3 regions of the Serratia sp. 2723 genome follow, and region 3 is predicted to be linked to each of the others. Evidence: predicted binding sites of a transcription regulator. Region 3 holds the regulator's gene; each other region holds the start of a gene.

Region 1 (10,511 bases), on a different contig from region 3:
GTGTCCCCGCTGATACTGGCATTGATCACGTTTGGATAGCCAGGTTGTTTCTGCCACTCATCGGCCAGGCGAGTGGCCCAGGCTTGGGCCACCGGTAACCGATAACCAGCACTTAAACTGTCGCCTAAAATCAATAAGGTATCGGCCGCGACAGCACGTAAACTGAATAATCCCAACAGCAAAAGGAAGGGAAGATGCCAGCGGAAAACGTTCTTGAAGTTCATCATCTTAGTAAACACGTTGGTCAGGGTGAGCATCAGCTTACCATCCTCACCGGAGTCGAGCTGGTTGTCAAACCCGCGCAGACAATTGCGTTGATCGGCGAGTCAGGTTCGGGGAAATCAACTCTGTTGGGTATCCTTGCCGGGCTGGATGACGGCAGCGAAGGGGAAGTGCGGCTGCTGGGGGAATCGCTGACCACGCTGGATGAAGAAGGGCGCGCCGCACTGCGGGCAAAAAACGTTGGTTTTGTGTTCCAGTCTTTTATGTTGGTCCCCACCTTGAACGCGTTGGAAAACGTACAACTCCCCGCGCTGTTGCGTGGGGAAAGCGATCGCCAAAGCCGGGACCAAGCGGTGCAACTGCTGGAACAGCTGGGGTTAGGCAAGCGCCTTGGCCACCTGCCAGCGCAACTTTCCGGCGGTGAGCAACAGCGTGTGGCGCTGGCACGGGCGTTCAGTGGCCGCCCAAGGGTGCTGTTTGCCGATGAACCCACCGGCAACCTGGATCGCCAGACCGGTGAGCGCATTGCCGATCTGCTGTTCTCCCTCAACCGCGATTTTGCCACCACACTGATCCTGGTTACCCATGACGAGACCCTGGCGGCACGCTGTCAGCGGCGGCTGCGCTTGCGTGAAGGCAAGCTGTGGGAGGAAGCATGATTTGGCGTTGGTTCTGGCGTGAATGGCGTTCGCCTTCGCTGCTGATCGTCTGGCTGGCGCTGACGCTGTCGGTCGCCTGCGTGCTGGCACTGGGCAGCATCAGCGATCGCATGGACAAAGGCTTGAGCCAGCAAAGTCGCGACTTTATCGCCGGAGATCGGGTATTGCGTACCGCGCACCCGGTGCCGGAAGGCTGGCTGAACGATGCTCGGCAACAAGGGCTGAAAGTCAGCCGCCAGCTTTCTTTTACCACCATGACCTACGCAGGGGATCGTCCGCTACTGGCCAACGTGAAGGCCACCGATGCGGCCTATCCGCTGTATGGGCAGTTGGAAACCCTGCCAGCCAATCTCAAACCCATGCCAGGCAGCGTGCTGGTGGCTCCCCGCCTGTTGGCATTATTGGATATCAAGGTCGGTGACAATCTGGAGGTAGGGGATACCACGTTACGCATCGCCGGTGAAATCGTGCAGGAGCCAGATTCCGGCTTCAATCCGTTCCAGACTGCGCCTGGCATTATCATCAACCTGGCAGATGTGGATAAAACCGGCGCGGTACAGCCGGGCAGCCGCCTGACCTACCGTTATATGTTTGCTGGTACGCCAGCCGATATTCAACGCTATGAGGATCGCCTCAAACCGCAGCTCAAACCCGATCAGCGTTGGTATGGGCTGGAGGAGTCCGGCAGCGCGCTAGGCAAATCGCTACAGCGTTCCCAACAGTTCCTGCTGCTTTCGGCGCTGCTGACCCTGCTGCTGTCGATCGCCGCCGTGGCGGTGGCGATGAGCCACTATTGCCGCAGCCGCTATGACCTGATTGCGGTGCTGAAAACCCTTGGCGCGGGCAGAAAGGCACTCAGCAAGCTGATTATTGGCCAGTGGCTGGCGGTGTTACTGCTGGCGGGAACCTGCGGTAGCGTGATGGGGCTCGGGTTTGAAGCGGTGCTGATCCGCTTGCTGGCACCGGTGTTGCCGGGGGAACTCCCTGCAGCCGGGGGCTGGCCGTGGCTGTGGGCGATGGGTGCACTGGTCATGATTTCGCTGTTGGTCGGGCTGCGTCCGTATCGGCAACTGCTGGCAACTCAGCCGCTGCGCGTACTGCGCCGGGATGTGGTAGCCAACGTCTGGCCGCTGCGTTACTTCCTGCCGGCCACGGCGGTGATTGTGGTCGGGCTACTGACGGTATTGATGGGGGCAAGTACGCTATTGTGGGCCATTCTGGCCGGTATGGTGGTGCTGGCCTTGCTGCTGGGGGGAATTGGCTGGGGCAGCCTGTTGCTGCTGCGGCGCATCACGCTGAAAAATCTGGCGCTGCGGTTGGCGGTGAATCGCCTGTTACATCAGCCTTGGGTGACGGTAAGCCAACTGGCGGCATTCTCGTTGTCGTTTATGTTACTGGCTCTGCTGCTGGTATTGCGTGGCGATCTGCTTGAACGTTGGCAACAGCAATTACCGCCAGACAGCCCGAACTATTTCCTGCTGAATATGACTACGGCACAGGTTCCACAGGTGAAAGCCTTCTTGCAACAGCATCAGCTGCATGAGGAAACCTTTTACCCTATCGTGCGTGTGCGCCTGTCGGAAATTAACCAACAGGTGGCAACGGAGCGGGTACGTGAAGACGATCCCGGTGGCGAGGCGGTTAACCGTGAACTGAATCTGACCTGGCAAAACGATCTGCCGGATCATAACCCGCTGACGGCAGGCACCTGGCCGCCGAAAACCGGCGAGGTCTCAATGGATGAAGGGATCGCCGGCAGGCTCAAGATCAAACTGGGCGATACCTTGACGTTCAGCGGCGATACCCAATCGTTCAACGCCAAAGTGACTAGCCTGCGGCAGGTGGATTGGGAAAGCCTGAAGCCGAACTTCTACTTTATCTTCCCGCCGGGTGCATTGGACGGGCAGCCACAAACCTGGCTGACCAGCTTCCGCTACGACGGCGACGGCAAGGTACTGACACAGCTTAACCGCCAGTTCCCAACCCTGAGCCTGCTGGATATCGGTTCGATCCTCAAGCAGGTCGGCGGCGTGTTGCAGCAGGTGAGCAGGGCGCTGGAGGTGATGGTGGTGCTGGTGGTGATCTGCGGCGGTCTGCTGTTGCTGGCACAGGTACAGGTAGGGATGCGGCAACGTAGGCAGGAACTGGTGGTTTACCGCACGCTAGGCGCTGGCAAACGTCTGCTGCGCGCCACGCTGTGGTGCGAGTTTGCTTTGCTGGGGCTGGTGGCCGGGATCGCGGCGGCGGTGGGGGCGGAAGCCGCGCTGTGGCTGTTGCAAACCAAGGTGTTCGACTTCCCGTGGGCACCTACGCCGGTGCTGTGGTGGGCGTTACCGCTGCTGAGTGCCTTGCTGCTCTCGCTGTGCGGCGGCTGGCTTGGTGTACGCCTGCTGCGCGGCAGGGCGTTGTTCCGCAGCTATGAAGGTTAATTTTTTAATGGCTGTAGCGATGGTAGAGCAAGGTTAATTGCCCCTCACCCCAACCCTCTCCCACAGGGAGAGGGAGCCGTACGGGGTTGCTATCAGGTGAAGGAGTTGATCTGTAACGGATTGATGTAGAGGATGAATACCGTAGTTAATTTGTGGCACGGTAAGTCCCCTTTAGGAGCCGTACGGGGTTGCTATCAGGTGAATATGTTGATCTGTAACAGATTGATGTAGAGGATGAATGCCGTAGTTAATTTGTGGCACGGTAAGTCCCCTCTCCCTTTGGGAGAGGGTTAGGGTGAGGGGGATACACAGAGATTAAATGCCTATCACCCCACAAGATCACCCCAGCTTTTGCTGCGCCCAGGCCAAGCCACTTTGGTACTCGGCTGGCAGCAGCGGCGCTAACGCCTGCAATGCCTGTTGCAAAGAGGCTGCATCGGGATCGTTGAGATTCAGGTGACCCACTTTGCGCCCCTCGCGCACCTCTTTCTCATACCAGTGCAAGTGCACCAGCGGCAGGGCCAGCCATTGCTGATTAACCGCCGTGCCAATCAGGTTAACCATCACCGAAGGCGTATTCACCACCGGCTTAGGCAGCGGCAGCCCCAGGATGGCACGCAAATGCAGCTCAAACTGGCTGATGGAAGCGCCGTTTTGCGTCCAGTGGCCGCTGTTGTGGACACGCGGAGCCAGCTCGTTGATCAACAGGCTGTCCCCCACGATAAAGCACTCCATCGCCATCACACCCACGTAGTTCAACTCATCGAGGATCGCGGCCAACATCTGCTCGGCCTGCTGCTGCAACGCCGGATTGGGCTGTGGCAGCGCCACGCTGGTACGCAGAATGCCTTCTTCGTGCAGGTTGTGGGTCAACGGATAGAATACCGACTGGCCATCGAGACCACGAGCACCCACCAACGACACTTCGCCAGAGAAATTAATCCCCTGCTCGACGATGCATTCGCCATAGTTATCCGCTGGTAACTCAGCCTCCTGGCCAGGGCGCAAACGCCATTGGCCACGGCCGTCGTAACCGCCAACGCGGCGTTTAACGATCGCCAACTCACCCAGGGTGGCAAACACCTGAGGCCATTCGCCAGCATTTGCCAGCAATTGCCAAGGGGCGGTAGCGAGATGAAGCCGATCGAGCAGTTGCTTCTGTGTCAGGCGATCGGCCAAACGCGGGAAGATATCGCGGTTGACGAAGTTATTGTGCGTCGCCAATTCGCGGGTCAGAGCGGTTTCTGGCCAGCGCTCGATCTCTGCGGTGATCACCGCATTTTGATAGGGCACCGCTTCCGGTTCGGCATCCAGACCGACAGGATAAACTGCAATCCCCAACGGTTCACCGGCCTGGCGCAGCATACGCCCTAACTGGCCGTTACCCAGTACGCAAACCGGCTTCATGCGTCCTCCTGTGGGTCCGGGTGGTTCAGTACCTCGTCGGTCTGGGCCTGACGCCACTGCGCCAACCGCTGTGCCAGCCCGGCATCGTGCAGCGCCAGGATTTGTGCTGCCAGCAACCCGGCGTTGGCCGCACCGGCTTTACCGATAGCGAGCGTACCAACCGGAATGCCGCGTGGCATCTGCACGATGGAATACAGGCTATCGACACCGCTCAATGCAGCGCTTTGTACCGGCACACCCAGCACCGGAACCAGCGTTTTGGCCGCCAGCATGCCTGGCAGATGCGCAGCACCACCGGCACCGGCGATGATCACGTCAAAACCCATGGCCTTGGCATGTTCGGCAAAGCTGAATAGTTTATCCGGCGTACGGTGGGCGGAGACAACTTCGACATGGAACGGGACATTCAGCGTGGTCAGAACTTCGGCCGCGGACTGCATAGTGGCCCAGTCACTTTTTGAACCCATTACGATTGCGATTTTAACCCCAGCGTTGGCGGCTGAAGTAGCGGTGGCTCCCATGAGTGCATGGCTCCTGTGATGTGGACAAACGTCGGCTGGCAGGCCGTATGAGGGCGTAGAGCATATCATGGGTACAGGGTAAGGAAAACGGTTGCGTCGACGGTTTTGCCATCAAAAGCGTGAAAACAGCTTAGAAGGGGAATTGGATCAGTTCGACGGCATCTGCCGTGACTTTCATCATCGAGCCTTCCGTATGCCAGGCTCCCAACACGGCGCGATGGGCTTCACCGTTCGGTAATGTCAGCGGATGGATTGCCGGGCGATGGGTGTGGCCGTGGATCATCCAGTGGACGTTGTGGCGCAACATGGCCTGCTCAACGGCCTGCGGGTTGACGTCCATAATCGCGGTGGATTTGTATTGGTTGCTTTGCTGGCTGCGTGCACGCATTTTAGCGGCGATCTTCAAGCGCCAGCGCAGGGGGAGCGCCAGAAAAGCACGTTGGATCCAGGTGTTATGAACTTTTTTGCGGAATTCCTGATAGGCCTGATCGTCGGTGCACAGGGTATCGCCATGCAGGATCAGGATCTTGCGACCATACAGCTCGACGACTTGCTCTTCCGGTAGCAGGATCATGCCGCTCTGTTTGGCAAAGCGCTTACCCAACAGGAAATCGCGGTTGCCGTGAATGAAGTAGCAGGGCACTCCGGCCTGGGGCAACGCCTTTAGTGCGGCGGCAATTTCGCTATGCAACGGCTCGGGGTCGTCATCACCAATCCAGGCTTCAAACAGATCGCCCAGAATGTATAACGCATCGGCGTGAATGGCTTCACGCTGCAAAAAACGCAGAAAACCGGCAGTGATTGCCGGTTCCTGTGCGCATAGATGCAGGTCTGCGATGAACAGCGTGCTCATGCAGCCGCGATTACTCGCTGACGGTAACGCTGGTGATCACCACATCTTCAACCGGTACATCCTGGTGCATGCCGCTGCGGCCAGTTTTTACCGCTTTGATCTTCTCGACCACGTCCATGCCTTCTGCCACTTCGGCAAATACGCAGTAACCCCAACCCTGGGCGTTTTCAGCACGGAAGTTCAGGAAGTCGTTATCAACCACGTTGATGAAGAACTGGGCGGTAGCAGAGTGTGGATCGTTGGTACGAGCCATTGCCAGGGTGCCACGGGTGTTTTTCAGGCCGTTGTTAGCTTCGTTCTTGATGGTTGCTTTGGTGTCTTTCTGATGCATACCAGGTTCAAAACCACCGCCCTGAACCATAAAGCCGTTGATGACACGGTGGAAGATGGTGTTGTTGTAGAAGCCTTCACGGCAGTAGTTCAGGAAGTTTTCAACGGTAACCGGTGCCTTGTCAGCAAAGGTTTTGATAACGATATCGCCGTGATTGGTGTGGAAAGTAACCATAGTTTTAGTCCTAGCAAGATGAAATGAGCTGTCACATAGGAAGGCGTGTGAGCAATCAGACCGACTTTATAACATATCTCCATTAATCAGTCAGCAGTGGCTAGAGTGGCAGTTCCGCGGCAGAAATACATGTGTTGTAATCTTGGTCTGGATTGGGTTAATTCCGATCTTACGCAATTTTCTGCCGATCAATTCAGCAATCCTTGGGCTTGACCTTGCAATAGAGCAGCCTTCGGGTTTCAATATGCGGATATTTTGTTATCACGCACACCACGGACAGCCCTGATGCTAAAGATTTTTAATACCCTGAGTCGTCAAAAAGAGGAATTTAAGCCTATTCATGCCGGTAAAGTCGGTATGTACGTGTGCGGGGTAACCATTTATGACCTGTGTCATATCGGTCATGGGCGTACCTTTGTCGCTTTCGACGTGGTAGCGCGCTATCTGCGTTATCTCGGCTATTCGCTGAACTACGTGCGTAACGTGACCGACGTGGACGATAAAATCATCCGCCGCGCGGCAGAAAACGGCGAAACCTGCGATCAACTGACCACGCGTATGCTGGCAGAGATGCACGCCGATTTTGATTCACTGCTGATCGAACGCCCGGATCAGGAACCGCGAGCCACCCATCATATCGAAGAAATCATCGAGATCACCCAACGCCTGTTGGCGCGCGATCATGCCTATGTGGCCAGCAACGGTGACGTGATGTTCTCCATCGATAGCGATCCGCAATACGGCCTGCTTTCCCGCCAGGATCTGGAGCAACTGCAAGCCGGTGCGCGTGTAGAAATCGACGACGTGAAGCGCAACCCGATGGACTTCGTGCTGTGGAAGATGTCCAAGCCAGGCGAACCAAGCTGGAAATCGCCTTGGGGCCCAGGCCGCCCAGGCTGGCATATCGAATGCTCGGCCATGAACTGCAAACAGCTTGGCACCCATTTCGACATACACGGCGGTGGCTCCGATCTGATGTTCCCGCACCACGAGAACGAGATAGCCCAATCCAGCTGCGCGCATGATGGCCCGTACGTCAATTACTGGATGCATTCCGGGATGGTGATGATCGACAGAGAGAAGATGTCCAAGTCATTGAACAACTTCTTTACCATCCGCGACGTGCTGGGGTACTACGACGCCGAAACCGTGCGTTACTTCCTGATGTCTGGCCACTACCGCAGCCAACTGAACTACAGCGAAGACAACCTCAAGCAGGCGCGTGCCTCGCTGGAACGTTTGTATACCGCGTTGCGCGGCACTGACGCGAATGCCAAACCTGCTGGCGGCGAAGTCTTTGAAGCGCGCTTCCGTGAAGCCATGGACGACGACTTCAACACCCCAGAAGCCTATTCCGCGTTGTTCGATTTGGCGCGTGAAGTAAACCGCCTGAAGAGCGAGGACATGGCGGCGGCGAATGGGTTGGCGGCAGAGCTGCGTAAACTGGCCAAGGTACTGGGCCTGCTGCAACAGGAGCCTGAACAGTTCCTGCAAGGTGGCGCGCAAGCGGATGACTCGGAAGTAGCAGAGATCGAAGCGTTGATCAAACAGCGTAATGATGCACGTGCCGCCAAAGACTGGGCGCTGGCAGATGCCGCTCGCGATCGGTTGAACGAGATGAATATCGTGCTGGAAGATGGCCCGCAGGGGACTAGCTGGCGTCGTAAGTAAGTTAGATCCTTGATCAACATGAGTAGCCGGACCGCTTGAGCGATCCGGCTTTTTTGTGCACAGAAAACCTCCAGCTAGGCTGGAGGTTCCGTAAAGCTTTCAGCTTTGAGCCAGTTATAAAAACCCCTTTTGATTTGTTAAAACAGTTTGCGGTCTGGCAACTGCAAACGTTCAACTAGAAATCAAAAGGGGGTCCCTATGAGGGACGAAAAGAGCTTAGCGCACACGCGATGGAACTGTAAATATCACATAGTATTGGCGCCGAAGTACCGAAGACAGGTGTTCTACGGGGAAAAGCGCAAAGCGATTGGCAGTATCTTAAGAAAGCTGTGCGAATGGAAGAACGTGAATATTCTGGAGGCGGAATGCTGTGTGGATCACATCCATATGCTTCAGGAAATCCCACCCAAGATGAGTGTGTCGGGCTTTATGGGATATCTGAAGGGAAAGAGCAGCCTGATGCTTTATGAGCAGTTGTCGATCTCCTATCCGGGTAGCCCGTTTACGGGCCGTAAGTAATCCATAGATGCAAATGTCAATCGCGATGCACCTGTTAGGGCGCAGCTGGCAACAGAGCCTTATAGGCGCATATGAAAAACCTCCGGCTATGCCGGAGGATATTTATTAGCTTTAAAGCATAATAATTTAGATGATATTCACCATAGTTTATTAAAATGAGTTGTTAAAGAAGCTTCATGTTTAGTTGCTAATGAGTCATTGCAGACAACGAATTTTGGCTTTGAGACATCTAGTTCCGGAAGATTTAATTGCCCATGCATCAATAAGTAATTATATAAATCAAGCATGTTATCATTAGTGGTATCAACAAGTAATCGACCTAATGTGATATGTATAATGTTTTTATGCAGTTCTTGTGGGATTGCGATGGCATTGTATACCTCCCTTCTGAAGGTCATTAGTGCTGATGATTCTCCAATTAATATCAACGTACCGTTAGAGGTTAGTAATACATCTTTAAACTTAACCTTTAACATCCCTATCTTATTGTAAATGTTTGCTATTTCTCGACAAAATAAAATCAGCTCACTTTTTTTGCTATCAAATATCGGTCTCGTATCGTTAAATACAGTGAGAAGAGTAGAGTGCAACCTTTCTTGTGGTTCAATAGATATGAATGGAAATAGCGCGGCCAAGGCATGACAGTAATCATCAATGCTTTTGATGAAATCAAAGAATTTCTCGTCTGCCTCTTTATAAAGAGGAATGTCAAGTTGACCAACATTTAAACTAATGTCAATCATGTCATCATTATTTACTTGCTTAAGCCATTTAGAACCTTTTTCAAGTTTTTTTAATGTTGCATTTCTAATAAAAGCATACCTCATTATCGAACCTCCTCAAAAAACTTTTGAATGACTTGACAAGTATAAAGAATGCTTTCATTTGATAATTCGGGGTATATTGGTAGTGAAAGTAGTTGATCAGCAGCGATCTCTGATATTTTTAAACTATTACTTTTCTTACAAATTAATTTTAAGGCTGGCTGTTTGTGTACAGGAATAGGATAGTGGATGCCAGTTTCTATTCCTTTTAGAGTTAAAAACTCTTTTAATGCATTTCTTTTTTCTGTTCTAATTGCAAAGACATGGTAGACATGCTTTGCCTCAGGTAACACAGTGCTAGTGATTACAGGGAGACCAGATAAGTTTTTTTATATAGTTCTGCTTTATTTATTCTAGAGCTAGTCCATAACGGTAAGTACTTTAATTTTATATCGAGGACGGCACCTTGTATTGCATCCATTCTATAGTTATAGCCCTCAATGTTATGTTCATATTTTCGAGAGCTTCCCCAGTCACGGATTAGTTTAAGTTTTTCTGCATACATTTCATTGTTTGTAACTACAGCTCCCGCCTCTCCATAGGCGCCTAAGTTTTTCCCAGGGTAAAAGCTAAAGCATGTCATATCACCTATAGATCCTATCCTATGCCCTTTATATTCGCTATCATGTGCCTGAGCAGCATCCTCGATAAGAACTAGGCCATGTTTACGGCTTAGATTTCTGATTTTATCTATTTCGCATGGGTTACCGTGTAGATGAACAGCGATAATTGCTTTCGTTTTATCGGTGATCAGGCATTCAATTTTTTCACAATCTATATTCAACGTTTTATCAGAAATATCAACCAATACAGGCACCGCTCTTGATAGCCTGATTGCTGCTGCGGTGGCAACAAATGTGGTAGCTGTAGTGATCACTTCATCTCCTTCCTGAATACCAGC
Region 2 (10,511 bases), on a different contig from region 3:
TTTCAGGAACCCTTCCAGCCAGTCGATGGTGGTGATATCCAGGTGGTTGGTAGGTTCATCAAGCAGCAACACGCGCGGTGAACTGACCAACGCCCGGCCCAGTGCCGCTTTGCGCAGCCAACCACCGGAAAGGGAGGACAGTTCCGCATCGCCGTTGAGGCCCAGTTGCAACAGGACTTCACTGATACGGCTGTCTAGCTGCCATAAGCCCTGGTGATCGAGGATCTCCATGACCTGCGCCATACGCGTCAGGTTCTTTTCACTCGGATCCAGCTCTACCTGGTGCGAGATAGCGTGGTACGCCTTCAGGTGTTCCGCCTGCTCGGCCACGCCTTCGGCCACAAAATCGAACACCGTACCGCCGATATTGCGCGGAGGATCCTGCTGCAAACGCGCCACAATCAGATCCTGCTCGTAAATGATGCGCCCGTCGTCCAATGGGATCTCTTTACCGAGGATCTTCAGCAGGGTCGATTTACCGGCCCCGTTGCGCCCAACCAGGCAGACGCGTTCATTGTCTTCAATATGAATTTCGGTGTTGTCTAACAAAGGTGCATCGCTGAAAGAGAGCCAGGCACCGGACATGCTGATTAACGACATAGTAATTATTTTCCTTCGCCGGCGTGGGTGACCAGCCAGCAGTTGTGGATCTGACGGTTACGGGCAAAGTCTTCTGACTGCGTCTTGGCGGTAATTTCTTTCGCCTCCAGACCCAGTGCGTTCAGACCTGCCAGATCCATCTGGAAACCGCGTTTGTTGTTGGAGAACATGATGGTCCCGTTACGCCGCAGTATCCGTTGTAAATCTTTCATCAGCGCCAGATGGTCGCGTTGTACGTCAAAGGTGTTCTCCATCCGCTTGGAGTTGGAGAACGTCGGCGGATCGATAAAGATCACATCGAACTGTTCGTCGGCATTGTGCAGCCAGGACAGGCAATCTGCCTGGATCAAGCGGTGCTGTCTACCGGTCAGGCCGTTAACCCGCAGGTTCTTCTCAGCCCATTCCAGATAGGTGCGCGACATATCCACCGTGGTGGTGCTACGTGCGCCCCCCAATCCGGCATGTACGCTGGCAGTGCCGGTGTAGGCAAACAGGTTGAGGAAGTCTTTGCCTTTGCTCATCTCCCCCAGCATACGGCGAGCGATGCGGTGATCGAGGAACAACCCGGTATCGAGATAATCCGTCAGGTTGACCCACAGCTTGGCATTGAATTCTTCTACCAGCAGGAACTCCCCCTTCTGCGCCAGCTTCTCATACTGATTCTTGCCCTTCTGACGTTCGCGAGTTTTCAGGATCAGCTGATTAGATGGCAGCTCTAACACCGCCAACGTGGCGTTAATCACGTCAAACAGGCGCTGGCGGGCTTTCTGCGCGTCGATGGTTTTCGGCGGCGCGTACTCCTGGACCACCACCTTACTGCCATAGCGATCCACCGCCACATTATAGTCAGGCAGATCGGCATCATACAGGCGATAGCATTCGATCCCCTGCTGCTTCGCCCATTTGTCCAATTTCTTCAGATTCTTGCGCAGGCGGTTGGCAAAGTCTTCCGCTACCTGCACGCCACCAGCACCCTGCGGGTTTTCTGCCAACTGGTAGTTTTTCTGTACGCAATCCAGCGGGCCATTTTTCGCTTTGAACTGGCGCTCGGCGCGCAATTGCAGGCAACTGAGCAATTCCGGTGAGGCGCTGAACAACGAAAGCTGCCAGCCACCAAAGTTGCTCTTCATGATGCGCCCTAACATATTGTGCAGCGCAATCAGGGCCGGTTCGCTCTCAAGGCGTTCACCATATGGCGGGTTGCTGACCACCGTGCCTACCGGACCTTCAGGCAGTGGGTTGGTCAGTTTGCTGACATCATTAACGTTAAAGGTGATCAATTCGGCCACGCCAGCGCGGCGGGCATTGCCCTTCGCCATTTCGATGACGCGACGATCGATATCGGAACCGAAGAAACGTGACGGGGTTTCTTGTAGACCACGTTTCGCCCGCACCTGCGCTTCGGTGACCACTTCACGCCACAATTCGGCATTGTGACCGTTCCAGGCGGTAAACCCCCAATGTTGGCGATGCAGGCCAGGCGCACGATCGGAGGCGATCATCGCCGCTTCGATCAACAGCGTGCCGGAGCCGCACATCGGGTCCAGCATCGGTGCCCCTGGTTGCCAACCGGAACGTTGGACAATCGCCGCCGCCAGGTTTTCCTTCAGCGGAGCCTGGCCGGTAAGATCGCGATAGCCACGCTGGTGCAAACCTTCGCCACTCAGATCGAGCGCTACGCTGGCCATATCACGCTGCAGAAAAACGTTCACGCGAATGTCCGGCTGCTGTTTCTCTACCATTGGCCGATCGTTGAGCTTGCGGGTAAAGCTGTCCACAATGGCATCTTTGACCTTCAACGCACCATATTGGCTATTGCGGATCTCTTCATTAAGGCCGCTGAAGTGTACGGCAAAGGTTTTATCCAGGCCAAATATCGATGGCCAGTCAATGGCCTGTACACCAAGATACAGATCCAGATCGCTGTGCACGCGAAATTCATTCAGCGGCAACAGAATACGCGAAGCCAGGCGGCTCCAGAGCAAGCTTTGGTACAGAAGACGATCGTCACCCTGAAAATGTACTCCCCCCTGCACCACTTTGCAGGAGTGAGCGCCAAGCCGCTCCAGTTCGCTTTTTAACAGTTCTTCCAGTCCACGCGCCGTGCTGGCAAACAGAGTGTTCATATCGTGCTTATCACCAAAAAGAAAATTGTTGCGCATTATAGCTAATCCAGACCGCTTGTCATAAAGTTGCTCCCTTCTATTTCATATATCGTACGGAGGCAGGGGTGATCACGCTCTCCCGACTTTACGTTCATCCGGTCAAATCACTACGGGGTTTGCAGCTTTCTCACGCCCAGGTGGCCAGCCATGGCCTGGCTTTTGATCGCTCTTTTATGATCACCGAGCCAGACGGTACCTTCATCACCGCCCGCCAATACCCGCAAATGGTGCTGTTTACCCCGGCGTTGTTAGCCGATGGTCTGTTTCTTACCGCCCCGGACGGTGAAAGCGCGGCTATCCGCTTCATTGATTTCGCACCAGATGCGCAGCCGACCGAGGTGTGGGGCAACCATTTCACCGCGTTGATCGCGCCGGTGGCAATCAACACCTGGCTAAGCGGTTATTTTCAGCGTGAGGTACAGCTACGCTGGGTTGGGCCTGAACTAACCCGTAGGGTAAAAAAGCACCCGGAGATCCCGCTCTCCTTTGCCGACGGTTACCCTTACCTGCTGATTAATGAAGCCTCATTCCAGGATCTGCAGCAACGCTGCCCAAGCAGCATCAGGCTGGAGCAGTTTCGCCCAAACCTGGTGGTGAGCGGCAGCCCGGCCTGGGCAGAAGATGGTTGGCAGGTGATCCGCGTCGGCAACGTGATGTTCGATCTGGTAAAACCTTGCAGCCGCTGCGTATTGACCACGGTCAGCATCGAGCGTGGCCGCAAGCACCCGAGCGGCGAGCCGTTGAGTTCGCTGCAACAGTTCCGTACTGCCGATAATGGCGACGTCGACTTTGGTCAAAACATGATTGCCCGTAACAGCGGTATTATCCGCGTCGGCGATAGCGTTGAAGTACTGGCAACCAAACCGCCACGGCCTTACGGGGCAGGCAAGGTCGTCGAAAACCTGCAGGCACCGCAGGACAGCACCACCAGCGTAAGTATTGAGTATCAAGGAAAGGTGTTTGCCGGTAATAACCAGCAGATCTTGTTGGAGCAGTTGGAGCAGCAAGGCATTCGCATCCCTTACTCCTGTCGGGCTGGCCTGTGCGGCAGTTGCAAGATAACGTTGGTGGAGGGCGAGGTTGCGCCGCTAAAGAAAAGCGCAGTGGCCGCCAACGGCACTATCCTCTGTTGCAGCTGTATTCCTAAAAGCAATGTGAAGCTGGCGTAACAGAAAGCTGTGTCCCTCAATTGACCGCGCCCCTTCGGGCTGGGGCCATCTGGGGGACACAGCCTTATACTGCCCTGTCGTAAGCCGGGGCAGACTGTTCATCCGGGACGCAAGGTTTCAGACGATCGTGCATCACTTTGATCGCATCCCCCAGCACCATGGTACGCCCAGCCAGCACCAGCTGATTTTGTGCCAGCAGGCACAGGCTGGCATTATCCCCAGCTTCCACCACTAGCAGACGCGCCTCGACACCGGTATCCATCACCTTCACCATCGCCAACTCACCATTTTTAGGGCGTAGCGGATAGCGCTGTTGAGCAAAATGCCAACTTTTGGGCATCAGGGGTTTGAGAAAACGAAAGGCCACTAACGCATTTAATACCAATTCGGCACGTTGTTCATGGCTGAGCTTTATCTGCTTGCACTGTTCTTCATAATCAAAATAAAGCGCCGCATCATCGACACAGAATGCACTTTCTGCGAAGGCGTCCGGAGTTAGCATTTTCGCCGGAAAGCGTGAACGAAAGATCATACCATTGGCTAAATCGAGCATCAGTCGATCGTGCTCTGCGTCAAAATACCAACGCCAATTGTCGTCAGGTTTTATCTTCATTGCTTATCCTTCTCACCACATGCCAACACAATATTACGCAAAGGGCGATTTTATCACCAGAAAGGTTGCTTACACATCGGATAATTCCGCTACCGAACAAAATATAGACGAGCCGGAGGCAGAAATAAACCCCCGGCCGAAAATGAAAGGTAAAATATTAGATATGGGTAACGATATCTTTAATCAAACGCGGCCCGTGGAAGATAAATCCGGAATAAATCTGTACCAACGTTGCCCCGGCCTCCATTTTTTCCCGCGCCGCCGTCAGGGAATCAATTCCGCCAACGCCGATAATCGGCAAGCGTCCTTGTAACTCCTGCGACAGACGACGGATCACTTCGGTGCTGCGTAACTGTACCGGGCGGCCACTTAATCCCCCCGCCTGATCGCAGTAATTCAACCCCTGAACCAGTTTACGATCGAGGGTAGTATTGGTGGCAATGACCCCATCAATATTATGACGCACTAAACTGTCCGCTATTTGGATCAGTTCTTCTTCTGAAAGATCCGGCGCGATCTTTACCGCAACCGGCACATATTTGTGATGGCGAGCCTGCAATTGGGCCTGCTTATTTTTTATCGCCGCTAGCAGATCGTCCAGCGCTTCACCATACTGTAAGGATCGCAATCCTGGAGTATTGGGTGATGAGATATTAATCGCGATATAGCCAGCATACGGATAAACCTTATCCATACAGATCAGATAATCGTCTTTACCCTGCTCGACCGGCGTGTCTTTATTCTTGCCGATATTGATCCCCAGCACGCCGCCAAAATGGGATTTTTTAACGTTTTCAACCAGATTGTCTACACCGCGGTTATTGAACCCCATGCGGTTGATCAGCCCTTCGGCCGGGACCAGGCGGAACAGACGTGGTTTATCATTGCCCGCTTGCGGACGCGGCGTAACGGTACCGACCTCAACAAAGCCAAAGCCCATCGCGCCAAAGGCATCAATACACTCGCCGTCTTTATCCAGGCCAGCAGCCAAACCTAACGGGTTGTTAAAAGAGAGCCCCATGCAGCTCACCGGCTTGCTCGGCACCGACTGGCGGATAAGAAACTCTAGTGGGGTGCCGGTAATACGGCGCAGTTGACTGAAGGTCAATTCGTGTGCGCGCTCGGGATCGAGCTGGAACAAGGCTTTCCTGACGATGGGGTAGTACATGTACTCTCCTGATTTCCCGGTTATACCCTGCAGACTTGAGGATACTGTTAAATCGCTGCGCCTGATGGTGCGACCGGGGGCGTATTATCCGGTATCCCCTCGCCAATTGGAATTGATTAAAGGCAAAAAAAGCGCGTTTAGCGCAATCGTTTCCCTTGTATGGCGCGATTTCCCCCGCTTTCCCCCTTTACGCATATCAAAATCAAAAAAAGAGATTTAAATAACGTCCCCTTTTGCTGTTAGCTTTAAAACACTTTTCGAACATTAATTTAACATTGATAACTTTTCGATATAAGGAGTAGCGATGCGCGTTATCTCTCTGGCTGGCAGCCCAAGGATCCCCTCACGTTCGGCAGTGCTGTTACAGCTAAGCCAACGCTGGCTACAACAGCAGCAGGTGGAAGTGATCCCCTATACCCTGCACGATTTCCAGGCGGAAGATCTGCTGCGCGCCAATTTTAACAGTCCTGATATCCGAGCCTTTGCCGCGCAATTGGCCGCAGCGGACGGCCTTTTAATCGCTACGCCGGTTTACAAGGCTTCGTTTTCTGGCGCACTGAAAACCTTACTCGACCTGCTTCCTGAACGAGCGCTGGAACACAAAGTGGTTTTGCCGCTGGCCACCGGTGGCTCCGTCGGCCACATGCTGGCGGTGGACTATGCGTTGAAACCAGTGTTGACGGCGCTGAAAGCCCAGGAAGTGCTGCACGGCGTGTTTGCCGATGACGGCCAGATAGTGCTTAACGGTGAACTGGCCCAACTATCCGATGGGGTGGCCGCGCGCCTGACCGAAGCGTTGGACAGTTTTTATCTGGCACTCAGCCGCCGTAAACCGCCGGTACTAAACACCGTCGCCTCTCTGTTAACCCGGCAAACTGCCTAACCGCCCTAAGGAAATCATCATGCCACTCTCTTTTCGCCGTTGGCTTAACACCGGTGCGCTGACCGCCATCATGGCGCTGGCGCTGACCAATACCGCCGTCGCACAAGATAATGCGCCCGCTCAGTTTCGTATCGGCTACCAAAAAGGCTCGGTAAGTCTGGTGCTGGCCAAAACCCATCGGTTACTGGAACAACGCTTCCCCACTACCAACATCAGCTGGATTGAATTCCCGGCAGGCCCGCAGATGCTCGAGGCGCTGAACGTCGGCAGCATCGATCTGGGCAGCACCGGCGATATCCCGCCAATCTTTGCCCAAGCCGCCGGGGCCGACCTGCTGTACGTCGGCGTAGAACCGCCAAAACCCAAGGCGGAAGTGATCCTGGTGCCGGAAAATAGCCCGATCCACAGCGTCGCCGAGTTGAAAGGCCACAAAGTAGCCTTCCAGAAAGGCTCCAGCTCACACAACCTGCTGCTGCGGGCACTGCAAAGGGACGGCCTGAAGTTTACCGATATCCAACCGGTTTATCTGACGCCCGCCGATGCCAGAGCGGCCTTCCAACAGGGCAACGTCGATGCCTGGGTGATCTGGGATCCCTACTATTCTGCCGCGTTGCTGCAAGGCGGTGTACGGGTGTTGACCGATGGCAGCCACTTGAACCAGACCGGCTCCTTCTACCTGGCCGCTCGCCCTTATACCGAAGCCAACGGCCCGTTCATTCGGCAGGTGCTGGAGGTTCTGACCCAGGCAGATGCGCTGACGCATAGCGATCGGGCGCAGAGCATTACCCTGCTGGCCAAGGCGATGAGCTTACCGGAGGCGGTTATTGCCAGCTATCTGGATCATCGCCCGCCAACGGCCATCAAACCCTTGGGAGAAGCCACCATTACTGCCCAACAGAAAACCGCCGATCTCTTTTTCGCCAACCGGTTGGTTCCGGTGCAGGTCGATATTTCTCAACGCGTATGGCACCCAGCCGCACAATAATCAGGAGAGAGCGCTATGAGCATTAACGTATTCTGGTTTTTACCGACTCACGGAGATGGCCACTATCTGGGAAGTTCGGCAGGGGCACGTGCGGTCGATTACGGTTATCTTCAGCAGATCGCCCAGGCCGCTGACCGGCTCGGTTTCGGCGGCGTACTGATCCCAACGGGGCGCTCTTGCGAAGACTCTTGGTTAGTTGCCGCTTCATTGATTCCGGTTACGCAGCGGCTGAAATTCCTGGTGGCCCTGCGCCCTGGCATCATCTCCCCAACGTTGGCAGCCAGGCAAGCCGCCACACTTGATCGGCTTTCCAATGGCCGCGCCCTGTTCAATCTGGTGACCGGTGGCGATCCGCAAGAGCTGGCAGCGGAAGGATTGCACCTTAACCACACCGAACGTTACGAAGCCTCCGCCGAGTTTACCCACGTGTGGCGCAGGGTTCTGGAAGGTGAAACCGTCGATTTCGCCGGTAAGCATATTCAGGTGAAAGGCGCCAAGCTGTTGTTCCCGCCGGTACAGCAGCCCCGCCCACCGCTGTATTTTGGCGGTTCCTCAGAGGCGGCGCAGGATCTGGCAGCCGAGCAGGTCGAGCTGTATCTGACCTGGGGAGAACCCCCTGCGCAGGTGAAGGAAAAAATAGAGGAAGTACGAGCCAAAGCAGCGGCGCTGGGGCGCAAAGTCCGCTTCGGTATCCGCCTGCACGTCATCGTGCGCGAAACCACCGAACAAGCCTGGCAGGCGGCCGACCGTCTGATCGCCAATCTCGATGATCAAACCATTGCCGATGCGCAGAAAGCCTTTGCCCGCTTCGATTCCGTTGGCCAACAGCGTATGGCGGCCTTACACGGCGGCAAAAAGGACAATCTGGAAATCAGCCCTAATCTGTGGGCCGGTGTCGGACTGGTGCGTGGCGGCGCAGGCACTGCCCTGGTGGGAGATGGCCCGACCGTCGCGGAACGCATCCAGGAATATGCCGATCTGGGTATCGATACCTTTATTCTTTCCGGCTACCCGCATCTGGAAGAAGCCTATCGCGTAGGTGAATTGCTGTTCCCTCACCTCGATCTGGCCACCAGCGAGCAACCAACGCAGCTGCGTGCGATCAAACCGCAGGGTGAAGTGGTCGCTAATATCTATGTCCCACAAAAAGTGTCACAAAGCTGAGGAGCATGAGGATGGCGAAAGGTGCACAACAAATTCTGCACCGGCTGGCCCCCTGGGCTTTGCCGGTCGCACTGGTGATTGGCTGGCAGACCGCCGTTGAGGCTGGCTGGTTATCTAACCGTATCTTGCCCGCACCAAGCGCCGTAGTGGCTGCCTTTTGGGCTTTAACCCAGAGTGGCGAGCTATGGCAACACCTGACCATCAGCAGTTGGCGTGCGCTGATTGGCTTCAGTATCGGTGGCAGCATGGGTCTGGTACTTGGGTTCATTACCGGCCTGTCCCGCTGGGGGGAGCGGCTGCTCGACAGCTCGGTACAGATGATCCGTAACGTGCCGCATCTGGCGCTGATCCCGCTGGTGATCCTGTGGTTCGGCATCGACGAGTCCGCCAAAATCTTCCTGGTGGCGCTGGGTACGCTGTTCCCGATCTATCTGAACACCTATCACGGCATCAAGAATATCGATCGTGGCCTGCTGGAAATGGCGCGCAGCTACGGCCTGAGCGGCTTTAGCCTGTTTACGCAGGTGGTGTTACCCGGTGCGCTGCCTTCGATCATGGTCGGCGTGCGTTTTGCCCTCGGGTTTATGTGGCTGACGCTGATCGTCGCCGAAACCATCTCCGCCAACTCGGGCATCGGTTATCTGGCGATGAACGCCCGTGAATTTCTACAGACCGACGTGGTCGTTGTCGCCATTATTCTGTATGCCCTGCTCGGCAAGCTGGCCGATGCCTGCGCACAGTTGCTCGAACGTGTCTGGTTACGCTGGCACCCGGCCTATCAACTGAAATCAGGAGAAGCATAATGACGGCCCCGACTCGCCTCCCGCAAGGCACCCCCATTACGCTGGAAGCCATCGCCAAACGTTATGGCAACCGAACCGTATTGGACGATTTGCAACTCCGCATCACCGCGGGCCAGTTTGTGGCCGTGGTTGGCCGCAGCGGCTGTGGTAAGAGCACCTTATTACGTCTGCTCGCCGGGCTGGAAACGGCCAACAGCGGGACACTGCTGAGTGGTAATGCGCCACTCAGCCATGCCAAAGACGATACGCGGCTAATGTTTCAGGATGCTCGCCTGCTGCCGTGGAAAAAGGTGATCGACAACGTGGGGCTTGGCCTGCGCGGCAACTGGCGTGATGCTGCATTGCAGGCGTTAGCCACCGTTGGGCTGGCCGATCGAGCCAATGAATGGCCAGCCGCGCTGTCTGGCGGACAGAAACAACGTGTCGCACTGGCCCGCGCGTTGATCCATCGCCCACGGCTGTTGCTGTTGGATGAACCTTTGGGGGCTCTGGATGCACTAACCCGTATTGAAATGCAGGGGCTGATCGAAACGCTTTGGCAACAGCATGGCTTCACCGTGCTACTGGTCACGCATGACGTTAGTGAGGCGATCGCACTGGCCGATCGGGTGCTGTTAATCGAAGAGGGACGTATCGGATTGGATCTGACTATTGATTTGCCGCGGCCACGCCGCAAAGGTTCGGCAAAGCTGGCGGAATTGGAAGCAGAAGTGCTGGCAAGAGTGTTGGCACCACCGCAAGCCGTTGAGACTTCCCGCCAGGTGGCAAATTAATCAGGGGACGGCAAATGCCGCCCCCTTGCTTTTTACGCGTCTAACGCCTTGGTGATCTTCTCAAACAGATCGCCAGACAGGTTCTCCAGCCCTTTCAACTGCTCCAGCGCCTGACGCATCAACGCCTGACGAGAGGCATCATAACGCTTCAGGCGGATCAGAGGTTCAATCAGCCGCGCGGCAACCTG
Region 3 (10,511 bases):
GGCGCACCTGATACGCGATACGATCGCGGCGGCCCGCGCCGTTGAGCTGGGCGATCACTGGGGTCAAGGCCAGCAGTAAACCGTGGCCGAACAGGATGGTCGGCAGCCAGATAGAGGTGCCGACGGCAACGGCGGCCATATCCGTGGCACTATAAGAACCAGCCATGATGGTATCGACCACACCCATTGCGGTTTGGGATATTTGCGCGATGATGACCGGAATTGCGAGGGCCAATAAACTACGCGCCTCAATAAAGTACTTCTGCACGTATACACCTTTCTAATTATTTATGGGGAAGAGGTGTTGCTGCAAACAGCAACAACTAAAAACTGCGGAATATGCCAGTAAAGATTGTACCTGCTAGTCGGGGTTAAGCAAAGGTTGTAACGAAATAGTTATACTCGTCGTCTTTCAAGCTGCGGCTCACCGCAGTCACTTACAAAAGTAAGCTCCTGAGGATGAGATAGCTTGTCGCCTGGCTGCAGCTTGAAATCCATAGAGTATATATCCGTCGTCTTGAAACTACTGTGCTGTCAACTGTGGACGCCAATCCCAGGATATAAACTAGGCAAGCACTGCTTTTTTGCCGTTGTGCGTTTGGTTTTCTGCCGTAACTGGGGCAAACTGCTTACAGCGCGTTGAACATAGTCATAAAGAAGAGGCCAACATGTTTACCGGTATCGTACAAGGCACCGCCCCGCTGGTTGCCATTGATGAAAAACCCAACTTCCGTACCCACGTTGTTGAAATGCCTGATGAGCTGTTACCAGGGCTGGAGTTGGGGGCCTCGGTGGCCCACAACGGCTGCTGTCTGACCGTCACGGAGATCGCCGGCAATCGCGTCAGCTTTGACCTGATCAAAGAGACCCTGCGGTTGACCAATCTTGGCGATCTTAAACTGGGTGATGTGGTCAATCTGGAAAGAGCCGCCAAGTTTAACGATGAAATCGGCGGGCACCTGATGTCCGGGCATATTATCTGTACGGCGGAAGTCACCAAGATTTATACCTCGGAAAATAATCGCCAGATTTGGCTACGTATGCCAAATATCGATTTGATGAAATATGTGCTGCATAAGGGCTTCATCGGCATCGACGGCATTAGCCTGACTATTGGCGAGGTGGTCAATAACCGTTTCTGCGTACATTTGATCCCGGAAACCCTTGAGCGCACCACGCTGGGTAAAAAGCGCCTGGGCGATAAGGTCAATATCGAGATCGATCCGCAAACTCAGGCGGTGGTGGATACCGTCGAGCGCGTGCTGGCTAATCGTGAGGCTGCGTTAGCTGTAACCAGCTCACTGGCACCCAAAGCCTGAGAACCCTATACCGATAACCACACTTAGGAGCTAAACGTGAAGTTTTATGGGAAAACGATGATGCTAGCGGCGCTGTTGGCGCTGACCGCCTGTTCAAGTTCCCCGGAACAGGCGAACTCACAGTCGGCCGAGGCTGAAGATGATACCTGTGGCGCAGCGCAATATCAGAATTATGTGGGTAAACCGCTGTCTGCGTTGGACGGGGTCAATATTCCTCAACAGGTACGAACCATTCCTTATAATTCTGCAGTGACCATGGACTTTAATCTAAAGCGCTTGAACTTCCTGGGTGATAGCGAAGACAAGATCATTCGCGTTTATTGTGGCTAAAGCATAAAAAAACAAACCCCGGCAGCCCGGGGTTTGTTTTCTCAGAGGGTCATAATGTGTAGGAGAGTTGCATGCTGTGCCTGCCTTGCATTCAGCGAGGAACGCGCAGACCGCCTTCGACGCCTTTGGGGCTGAATACCACCTGCCAGAGTTGAATATCGCGAGCGCGGAACGCCCCGGCGCAGGCATTAAGGTAATAACTGAACATCCTTTCGAAACGTTCGGAATAGCGCGACGCCAGCTGTGGCCAACTCTGTTTGAAACGTTCATACCAGGCCATCAGGGTGCGGTCATAGTCTGCGCCGATATTATGCCAATCTTCCATGACGAAATGGCCTTCGCTGGCCTGGGCAATATGTTTCACCGACGGCAGGCAACCGTTGGGGAAGATATATTTGTTGATCCACGGATCAACGTTCATATCGGTCTGGTTGGAGCCAATGGTATGCAACAGGAAAATGCCATCGGGTTTTAAATTACGTTCCACTACCTTGAAATAGGTGCGGTAGTTCTTCGGCCCAACGTGTTCGAACATGCCAACCGAGACGATGCGGTCAAACTGCTGGTGGAGATCGCGGTAATCCTGCAGCAGAATTTCCACGTCCAGCCCGGCACAGCGTTCTTGCGCCATTTTTTGCTGTTCGGCAGAGATGGTGACCCCCACCATGGAAACGCCATAGTGCCTGGCCGCATAAGCAGACAGGCCGCCCCAGCCACAGCCGATATCCAATACCCGCATGCCGGGCTGCAGGTGCAGTTTTTCACAAATCAACCGTAGCTTGGCTTCCTGTGCTTCTTCCAAGGTAGTGGCCTGTTGCCAGTAGCCACAGGAATATTGCATATAGGGATCCAGCATCTGGGTAAACAAATCGTTACCCAGATCGTAATGCTCTTTGCCAACGATCCAGGCACGCTTTTGGGATTGCAGATTGGTCAGGCGGGCGGCGGCAATACGCAAGATATCTTTCAGGTGGTGGGGCAGTTTCTTTTCCAGACCGGCTGCGACAACCCGCTGAAAAAACATGTCCAGCCGTTCACATTCCCACCAACCGTCCATGTAGCTTTCGCCCAGCCCCAGGGAGCCGTTTTGCAGTACGCGTTTAAAGAAATTGGGATTGTTGATCTGAATATCGAAAGGGCGTGAGCCATTGATTTCAATACCGGCCATGCTAAGCATTTCATGTGCGATACGATACCAATGGTTATCCTGGATGCTCAGATCTTCTATACACGATGAACTCATAGCTTCTCCATCACCTTCTTCTGACTTATGATCCTGCAGAATTTAGCGTAGACAATTTCTACAGGGACATACGTATACCTACGGTAAAAACTCACCGTGGCGTCTGAAAACCGACTGGAACAGAGGAAATTTAAGAGGCTCTTTGCGCCAAAGGACGCGGGTAAATGCAACCTTAAAAAAAGTGTGATGCCATCCACGTACGCAGCAGTTGCTGCAATAAGAGCTTAGTATAACTGTTATTCTAAAAGGTTGCTTTTGAGTATAGGCTTGCCGAGGTGCAGACTCAACTGCAAATCGCGCTCGGCAAGAATTTTCATTAAGTGACTATTTTAAAAGGTAATTATTGCGCTGACTCAACACGTTCCTGCCGCGTTACCTGCGTTTCATCTGTTCCTTTGCCACGTTGGATCAGGTAGCCCAAGGCCGCCAAGAATACGGTGGCAACCATTACGGTGGCAGTGGCTAGCAGCGGCCGGGCGATAAATGCCGAAACCAACAGGCTGGCTATAAAGCATAATCCCAACTGTAGCGTGTTTTGCAGCGCTGCGGCTTTGCCACTGTTGTTGGGGAAGGGCATCAACGCATTGGCCACCAGGATCGGATAGCTGGCACCGTTTACTAACGCCATGAAGCAGAACGGGATCAACAGCGTGGTCAACGTTGGTTCACTCAGCGTGGCGATCAGATACAACGCCGCCATGCTGATACCGTAAGCTAACAGCAACCACGGCAGCAAGGTTTTGCCAGAAATGCGATTTAAAGCGCTACGGCAGCTGTAACCCCCTAATAAGAAAGCCAGCGTTTGTGGCACATAGCTCAGGCCAATATCGTTGGGGCTATATCCCATATCGCCGAGGATAAAGGGTGAACCTGTCAGCCAAGCGAAGAAGCCGGCTGAGCAGGCGGCAAAAACCATCACGTTGCCGCTGAACACCGGTGATTTCAAGATCTGCATAAAGCCAAGGCTGGGCTTCTTATCGGCGGAAGGCACTCGTTTACTACGATCTTTCAGCAATAAGGTGGGGATCAGCAGCAGGGCGGTAATCCCCAGCAGCACGGCGAAGATGGCCCGCCATCCCATATGGTTGAGCAACCAGGCACCCAGCAGCGGGGCCAGCGCCGGAGAGAGGGCGACCAGCGGCATAATAGAGGCGAAAACGCGGTTGGCTTTGCCATCGCGGTAGCGATCGACCACGATCGCCTGCCAGGTGACGGCGGCGGAACACACGCCAATGGCTTGAATAAAGCGCAGTGACCACAGTTGTGTCACGTTCTCGACCCACAGCATACCGAGACACCCGACGGCGAACAGCGCCAGGCCAATCAATAACACGGGCTTACGGCCAATACGGTCGGACAGTGGTCCCCACAGCAATTGGGCGAAGGCAAAGCCCGCCAGGAAGATACTCAGACTGGCGCTGATCGCCCCAGCGGAGATTTGCAGATCCTGCTGCATTGCTCCAAAAGCGGGCAGGTACATATCGGTAGCCAGATAGCCCAACATACTCAGGCCGGCCAGATAGAACATAAATCCAAAATTTCGCATTGCTATTTCTCGTTAAAATTATGTTGTCGCAGGTTTTGAAGCGCCGGCAAGTGTATACGGCTGGATCTCTGCTTGTGAAACGGTAATATTTGCAAGATGCTGTTAAAAAATTTGAAGGCAAGATTATGTGGTCTGAATATTCACTCGATGTGGTAGATGCGGTAGCGCGGACCGGTAGTTTCAGCGCGGCGGCACAGGAGTTGCACCGAGTTCCTTCTGCGGTGAGTTATACGGTACGCCAACTGGAGCAATGGCTGGCTGTGCCGCTGTTTGAGCGCCGTCACCGCGATGTGGAGCTGACGCCGGCGGGGGCGCTGTTTATTAAAGAAGCGCGGGTTGTTATCAAAAAAATGCTCGATACTCGACGACAGTGCCAGCAGGTGGCCAACGGTTGGCGTGGGCAACTGAGGATTGCGGTCGATCTGATCGTCAAACCCCAGCGTAGTCGCCAATTGGTGCTGGATTTTTATCGCCATTTCCCCGATGTGGAGCTGATGGTGCAACCGGAAGTTTTCAACGGCGTATGGGATGCGCTGGTGGATGACCGAGCTGAGATGGCCATTGGTGCAACGCGGGCGGTGCCGGTAGGCAGCGGTTTTGCCTTTCGCGATATGGGTTTTATGAATTGGCTCTGTGTAGTGCATGCCAAACATCCGCTGGCCGCCTTGCAAGGAAAGCTGCGCGACGATCAGCTTCGCCCTTATCCCTCGTTGCTGTTGGAAGATACTTCGCGCAATTTACCCAAGCGGGTGACCTGGTCGCTGGACAACCAGCGGCGGCTGACCGTGCCGGACTGGGTTTCGGCGGTAGATTGTTTGCGTGCCGGGCTGTGTGTGGGTATGGTGCCCGCGCATCGGGTATTGCCGTTGGTACAAAGTGGCGAACTGGTGGTGTTACCACTGGATGAACCTTTCCCGCCCAGTGCCTGCTGCCTGACCTGGCAGCAAAATGCCCAGTCTCCGGCTATGGCCTGGCTGTTGGACTATCTGGGCGATAGCGAAACGCTCAATCAGGAATGGCTCAGTGAAGAGGAACCGGGGGCAGTGCGTCGCTAATCGGGCGCAGCACAATTTGCAGCGCCCCTACGGAGGGTTAACGGCGGTAATCGACAAAAGGACCATCTGCCACGGAGCGGCGCTCAATGAGTTTTGGATGCACTTCAATCACCTGCGACTCTTCACGCTTGCTGATTATGCGATCCAACAGCATGGTGAAGGCCATCTCGCCCAGGCGTTCTTTCGGCTGGTGAATGGTGGTCAGCGCCGGGGTGAAGTAGCGGGCATTACGCACGTTGTCGTAACCAATAACCGAGATATCCTGCGGTACACGCAACCCCAGCTCATCGGCGGCGCAGATTGCCCCCATAGCCATAATATCACCGCCACAGAAAACGGCGGTTGGGCGATGCTTTTGTGACAAGATTTGATGCATGGCTTTATAGCCGGATTCGGGCTCGAAATCCCCTTGCACGATCCATTCTTCACGCACTTCGATGTTGGCTTCCTTCATGGCTTTCAGAAAGCCCTGATGGCGACCTCCGCCGGTATTACGCGCCAGTTGACCCGGAATGGCACCGATGTCCCGGTGTCCCCGTTCGATCAGGTAGCGACCTGCCAGGTAGCCGCCCTTGAAGGCATTGTCGATAATGGTATCGGTGAAGTCTCCGCGCGCGGTACCCCAATCCATCACCACCATAGGAATATTACGGTAATCTTCCAGCATGCCCAGCAGCTGATCGGGATATTCTGAGCACATGACCAGCAGGCCATCGACGCGTTTTTGCGCCAGCATTGCCAGATAGGCTTGCTGTTTATCCAGGTTATTGTGCGAGTTACACAAGATCAGGGTATAGCCTTTGCTGTAGCAGCTGTTTTCTACCGCTTCGATCACTTCGGCAAAATAGGGGGCCTCACTCGAGGTGGCGAGCAAGCCGATCGATTTGGTGTGGTTGACCTTGAGGCTGCGGGCCACGGCGCTGGGTGAATAGTGCAGCTCTTTGATGGCGGCCCAAACGGCCGTTTTGGTATCTTCGGCGACGAAACGCGTTTTATTGATAACGTGCGATACGGTAGTGGTAGAAACGCCAGCGCGTTTGGCCACATCTTTAATCGTTGCCATGTAAAGAATGACTCCTAAACCTACATGTTACAGCATGTAAGTATGATGTTAATCGTTTGCCTGCGTAGATCCTTTCCCAGATAAGCGAAAACTGAGTTTTTAGTGCTGAAGTCGTAAATCGCTTGAACAGGGAGGGGCAGTTTATCGGTACGCAGTTGTGAACTGCGGATTTTGTCGCATATTGAAGAAAAGTGGAAGAGCTAATCGGTATTTATCCGTGGGGAAATCATAACAAGATTTTCATCACGAACTATGGGAAAATGATTTGACGTATTAACTGTGTGGCTTATGCTCTGGAAAAGCCAATCTGAGAGGGAGTTGTATATGGATACCAATTTGAAGATGTCATTACTCACTACCGTGGGTGCTTTGGCAATGATTATTGCTTTCAGTTTTGTTGCCGCATTGAACTGATCCTCAGCAAAAAACAAAGGCGCAGCTTGTGCCGCGCCTTATTAGCTAGTCACCCGTCGTTAAGCCAGGTTTTTTGCCACGAACGCCCAGTTCACCAACGCCCAGAAGTTTTCCAGGTACTTTGGCCGCGCATTGCGGTAGTCGATATAGTAAGCATGTTCCCACACGTCAACGGTCAATAACGGAACGTCTGCGCCCGTCAGTGGGGTTGCCGCATTCGAGGTGCTGACGATCGCCAGACTGCCGTCCGCCTTTTTCACCAGCCAGGTCCAGCCAGCGCCGAAGTTTTTCACGGCGGCATCGGTGAACTGCTCTTTAAAGGCGGCGAAGGAGCCGAATGACTTGTTGATGGCCTCTGCCACTGCGCCCGTTGGCTCGCCACCACCTTGCGGTGATAAACAGTGCCAATAGAAGGTGTGGTTCCAGACCTGGGCGGCGTTGTTGAACACTCCACCGGTGGAGGTCTTGACGATCTCGATCAGGGATTTACCTTCGAACTCGCTGCCTTTCACCAGATTGTTCAGGTTAACCACGTAGGTGTTATGGTGCTTGCCATAGTGGTATTCCAGCGTTTCCGCGGAAATGTGCGGTTCGAGAGCGTTTTTCTCATACGGTAATGCAGGTAATTCAAACGACATTGCTTTCTCCTTTTATAGACAATACGTCTCTCCGACGCTGTGGGCCTGGGTGGCCGAGGGCGAAAAAACGCAATTGCACCACTTTTGTTATGGTCATTAATCTTAACAACTTTCCGAGCGAAAAGAACATCCAAAGTGTGCCAAGTGGCTGATTGATTAAAGTCGCAGCGGTTTTTGATTTTCTGGGGAGTAAGGCACGGCTGAGCAGTTGGCTCAGCCGTGCTAGGTCAACGAATGGTGGTCGGGGTCACTACGCGGCGGGCGCCAATGTAATGGTTCTGCCAATAGTCGTTATCCAACTGACTGATGCGAATCTCTTCACCGGTGCGCGGTGACTGGATGAACTTACCGTTACCAAGATAGACGCCAACGTGATCGGCGGTGCCACGGTTGTTGATGCGGAAGAACACCAGATCGCCTTTCTCCAGCTCATTACGTTTGATCGGCGCTGCATCACGCAGGTGGTACATTTCGTTGGCGGTACGCGGCATTTTGATTTTCACCACGTCTTTGTACGCGTAATAAATCAGCCCGCTGCAGTCGAAGCCTGTACCAGGTGAAGATCCACCCCAGCGGTAGGGTTTACCCATTTGCCCCATCAGCTTGGCCATGGCGGTTTGCTTGGCGTGCTGATAACGTTTTTTATGGGCGGCGGAAAGTTTCAACGGCTTGTCGCGGCCAGCCAATTTTGCCGTAGCTTTGCCTTCTTCACGATGGCGACCATAGCCTTTTTTATAGCCTTTTTTAGGCGGAGTCACTTTGAGCTTGGCCGTTTTGGTTGCCTGGCTTTTGGTTTTAACTCTGGTGGTTTTTTTGGCCGTCTTTAAGGTTGCCGGTTTGGTTTTTAGCGTTTTCGGAGGGGTGGCTGCCTTCACTTTTTTATTGGCTTTCTCCGCTTTCTTTTTCTTGCGGTCGTCTGGCCGTGCTTCATTAACGTGACTCTTGCGCTGCTCGGCAGAAACACGTGCCTGTGGCGCAGCGTGCGCCAAATTGAAGAAGAGCTGCGTAAATAGCAGCACAAAAAGTGTAATAATTAACCGCATATCGACGTTACCAACCTTGGCTCCGAAACAGAAATCGAATGAGTCACAGTATTCCCGAAATTCACCCTATAAAACAGCGTGGATCTCATAAATACTAATCCATATTGTGAGAAAACGTTAATGGCATTTTTATTGTCGCAAAATCAAACACCTGTCGCCTAAAAAAGCGACAGAGATCATGTGGTTGGCTTATTGCTCGCCGGCATTGGGCTGCGCAAATATAATAGTGAAACGTCCCGATTAAAAATGTTATTCTGGGGCCATGTTTTAACCGGTTCGGTGTGACCGCCGTTTTTGCTGAGGCAATCAGAGAATGTCCCTGCAAAAGATGGCGTTTTCTTGGCACCGGTCCTGCCGCTACAATAGCCAGTGTGATGCATGTTGTAGCCATGATGTGGCTTGAGGAAGCAATAATGACGACGATTGAAAAAATTCAGCAGCAAATTTCTGCCAACCCGATCCTGCTGTATATGAAAGGCTCACCGAAATTGCCAAGCTGCGGTTTCTCTGCTCAGGCCGTGCAGGCACTTTCAGCCTGTGGCGAACGTTTTGCCTACGTTGATATTCTGCAAAACCCGGATATCCGTGCCGAGCTGCCAAAGTATGCCAACTGGCCAACCTTCCCGCAGCTGTGGGTGGATGGTGAACTGGTTGGCGGCTGCGATATCATCATCGAGATGTACCAGCGTGGTGAACTGCAGCCGTTGATCAAAGAAACGGCCGAGAAATATAAAGATCAGGAAGACCAGCAGCCTTAATGGCGCAGAGGTTGACCAGATAAAGTCGGGCGGCACCTTCAACAGTGCCGCCCGATTTTTTTACGTCTGTTTGTCAGCCCGTTATTGCGATTCAGCGTTGGCAATCGGCCAGCCACCGAGACGTTTCCAGCGGTTGACCAATTCACAGAACAACTGGGCGGTTTGCTGGGTATCATACAGCGCCGAGTGTGCCTGGCTGCTGTCAAACGGCATACCGGCGGCAATACAGGCTTTGGCCAGCACCGTCTGCCCCAATACCAGCCCGCTAAGCGCAGCGGTATCAAAGGTGGCGAACGGATGGAACGGGTTGCGCTTCAGGCTGGCGCGTTCGGCGGCGGCCATCAGGAAACTGTGATCAAAGTTGGCATTATGCGCCACGATGATCGCCCGGTTACAACCCTGATCCTTGATGCCTTTACGTACGGCCTTGAAAATCGCATGCAGCGCATCATATTCACTTACTGCGCCACGTAGTGGGTTATGTGGGTCGATACCGTTGAAAGCCAACGCTTCCGGTTGCAGGTTCGCCCCTTCAAACGGTTCTACATGAAAATGCAGCGTTTCATCCTGCTGTAACCAGCCATTCTCATCCATTTTCAGCGTGACGGCGGCAATCTCTAGCAGCGCATCGGTCTGAGCATGAAACCCGGCGGTTTCCACATCAATAACAACGGGATAAAATCCACGGAAACGGCCACTCAGGGCGTTAAGATCACTTTTTTCGGCCATCAGTTTCTTATCTTTAGCGAATTCAGCGCGCATTATGACAAATTTCTTGTCTTGGTGCAGCGGAGATAGAAAGCAGGGCGCAGGGCGCGCCCTGGAGAAACCTCAGTTACCGAGGCCGTGACCTGCGTGCTTGTTCTCGATCAGCTCGATCTTGTAACCGTCAGGATCTTCGACGAAGGCAATCACGGTGGTACCGCCCTTGACTGGACCGGCTTCGCGGGTGACTTTGCCACCGGCCTGACGGATGTTGTCGCAGGTGGTTGCGACATCATCAACGCCCAGCGCCAGATGACCAAAGGCGGAGCCCATGTCGTAGCTGTCGACACCCCAGTTATAGGTCAGCTCGATGACCGAGCCTTCGCTTTCATCGCTA

Evidence for each region. The regulator PurR, encoded in region 3, represses purine synthesis genes. The targets are predictions, from matches to a motif close to CANGCAAACGTTTGCNTG.
Region 1: purE (5-(carboxyamino)imidazole ribonucleotide mutase) is a predicted target of PurR. The motif match lies at 5,319-5,336, and genes of this name have one in related genera.
Region 2: pyrD (quinone-dependent dihydroorotate dehydrogenase) is a predicted target of PurR. The motif match lies at 5,855-5,872, and genes of this name have one in related genera.

What each region holds. Positions count from the first base shown of each region.
Region 1 covers NZ_JBNDIN010000003.1:154,260-164,770, reverse strand. The annotation lists gene tesA (multifunctional acyl-CoA thioesterase I/protease I/lysophospholipase L1) at 1-224, opposite strand, end outside; gene ybbA (putative ABC transporter ATP-binding protein YbbA) at 195-881, shown strand; gene ybbP (putative ABC transporter permease subunit YbbP) at 878-3,310, shown strand; gene purK (5-(carboxyamino)imidazole ribonucleotide synthase) at 3,650-4,717, opposite strand; gene purE (5-(carboxyamino)imidazole ribonucleotide mutase) at 4,714-5,238, opposite strand; gene ABIE29_RS05705 (UDP-2,3-diacylglucosamine diphosphatase) at 5,369-6,091, opposite strand; gene ppiB (peptidylprolyl isomerase B) at 6,102-6,596, opposite strand; gene cysS (cysteine--tRNA ligase) at 6,882-8,267, shown strand; gene tnpA (IS200/IS605 family transposase) at 8,466-8,786, shown strand; gene ABIE29_RS05685 (hypothetical protein) at 8,924-9,613, opposite strand; gene ABIE29_RS05680 (DegT/DnrJ/EryC1/StrS family aminotransferase) at 9,613-9,903, opposite strand; gene ABIE29_RS05675 (DegT/DnrJ/EryC1/StrS family aminotransferase) at 9,915-10,511, opposite strand, start outside.
Region 2 covers NZ_JBNDIN010000015.1:23,984-34,494, forward strand. The annotation lists gene ABIE29_RS19565 (ABC transporter ATP-binding protein) at 1-600, opposite strand, end outside; gene rlmKL (bifunctional 23S rRNA (guanine(2069)-N(7))-methyltransferase RlmK/23S rRNA (guanine(2445)-N(2))-methyltransferase RlmL) at 606-2,726, opposite strand; gene ABIE29_RS19575 (YcbX family protein) at 2,831-3,934, shown strand; gene ABIE29_RS19580 (cell division protein ZapC) at 3,999-4,547, opposite strand; gene pyrD (quinone-dependent dihydroorotate dehydrogenase) at 4,705-5,715, opposite strand; gene ssuE (NADPH-dependent FMN reductase) at 6,020-6,598, shown strand; gene ABIE29_RS19595 (sulfonate ABC transporter substrate-binding protein) at 6,618-7,583, shown strand; gene ssuD (FMNH2-dependent alkanesulfonate monooxygenase) at 7,599-8,747, shown strand; gene ssuC (aliphatic sulfonate ABC transporter permease SsuC) at 8,759-9,550, shown strand; gene ssuB (aliphatic sulfonates ABC transporter ATP-binding protein) at 9,550-10,323, shown strand; gene pepN (aminopeptidase N) at 10,356-10,511, opposite strand, start outside.
Region 3 covers NZ_JBNDIN010000005.1:222,392-232,902, reverse strand. The annotation lists gene ABIE29_RS09975 (MATE family efflux transporter) at 1-268, opposite strand, end outside; gene ABIE29_RS09970 (riboflavin synthase subunit alpha) at 669-1,319, shown strand; gene ABIE29_RS09965 (I78 family peptidase inhibitor) at 1,356-1,649, shown strand; gene cfa (cyclopropane fatty acyl phospholipid synthase) at 1,741-2,892, opposite strand; gene punC (purine nucleoside transporter PunC) at 3,233-4,438, opposite strand; gene punR (DNA-binding transcriptional activator PunR) at 4,564-5,493, shown strand; gene purR (HTH-type transcriptional repressor PurR) at 5,531-6,556, opposite strand; gene ABIE29_RS09940 (YnhF family membrane protein) at 6,881-6,970, shown strand; gene sodB (superoxide dismutase [Fe]) at 7,030-7,608, opposite strand; gene ABIE29_RS09930 (C40 family peptidase) at 7,836-8,651, opposite strand; gene ABIE29_RS09925 (Grx4 family monothiol glutaredoxin) at 9,062-9,409, shown strand; gene rnt (ribonuclease T) at 9,491-10,171, opposite strand; gene gloA (lactoylglutathione lyase) at 10,241-10,511, opposite strand, start outside.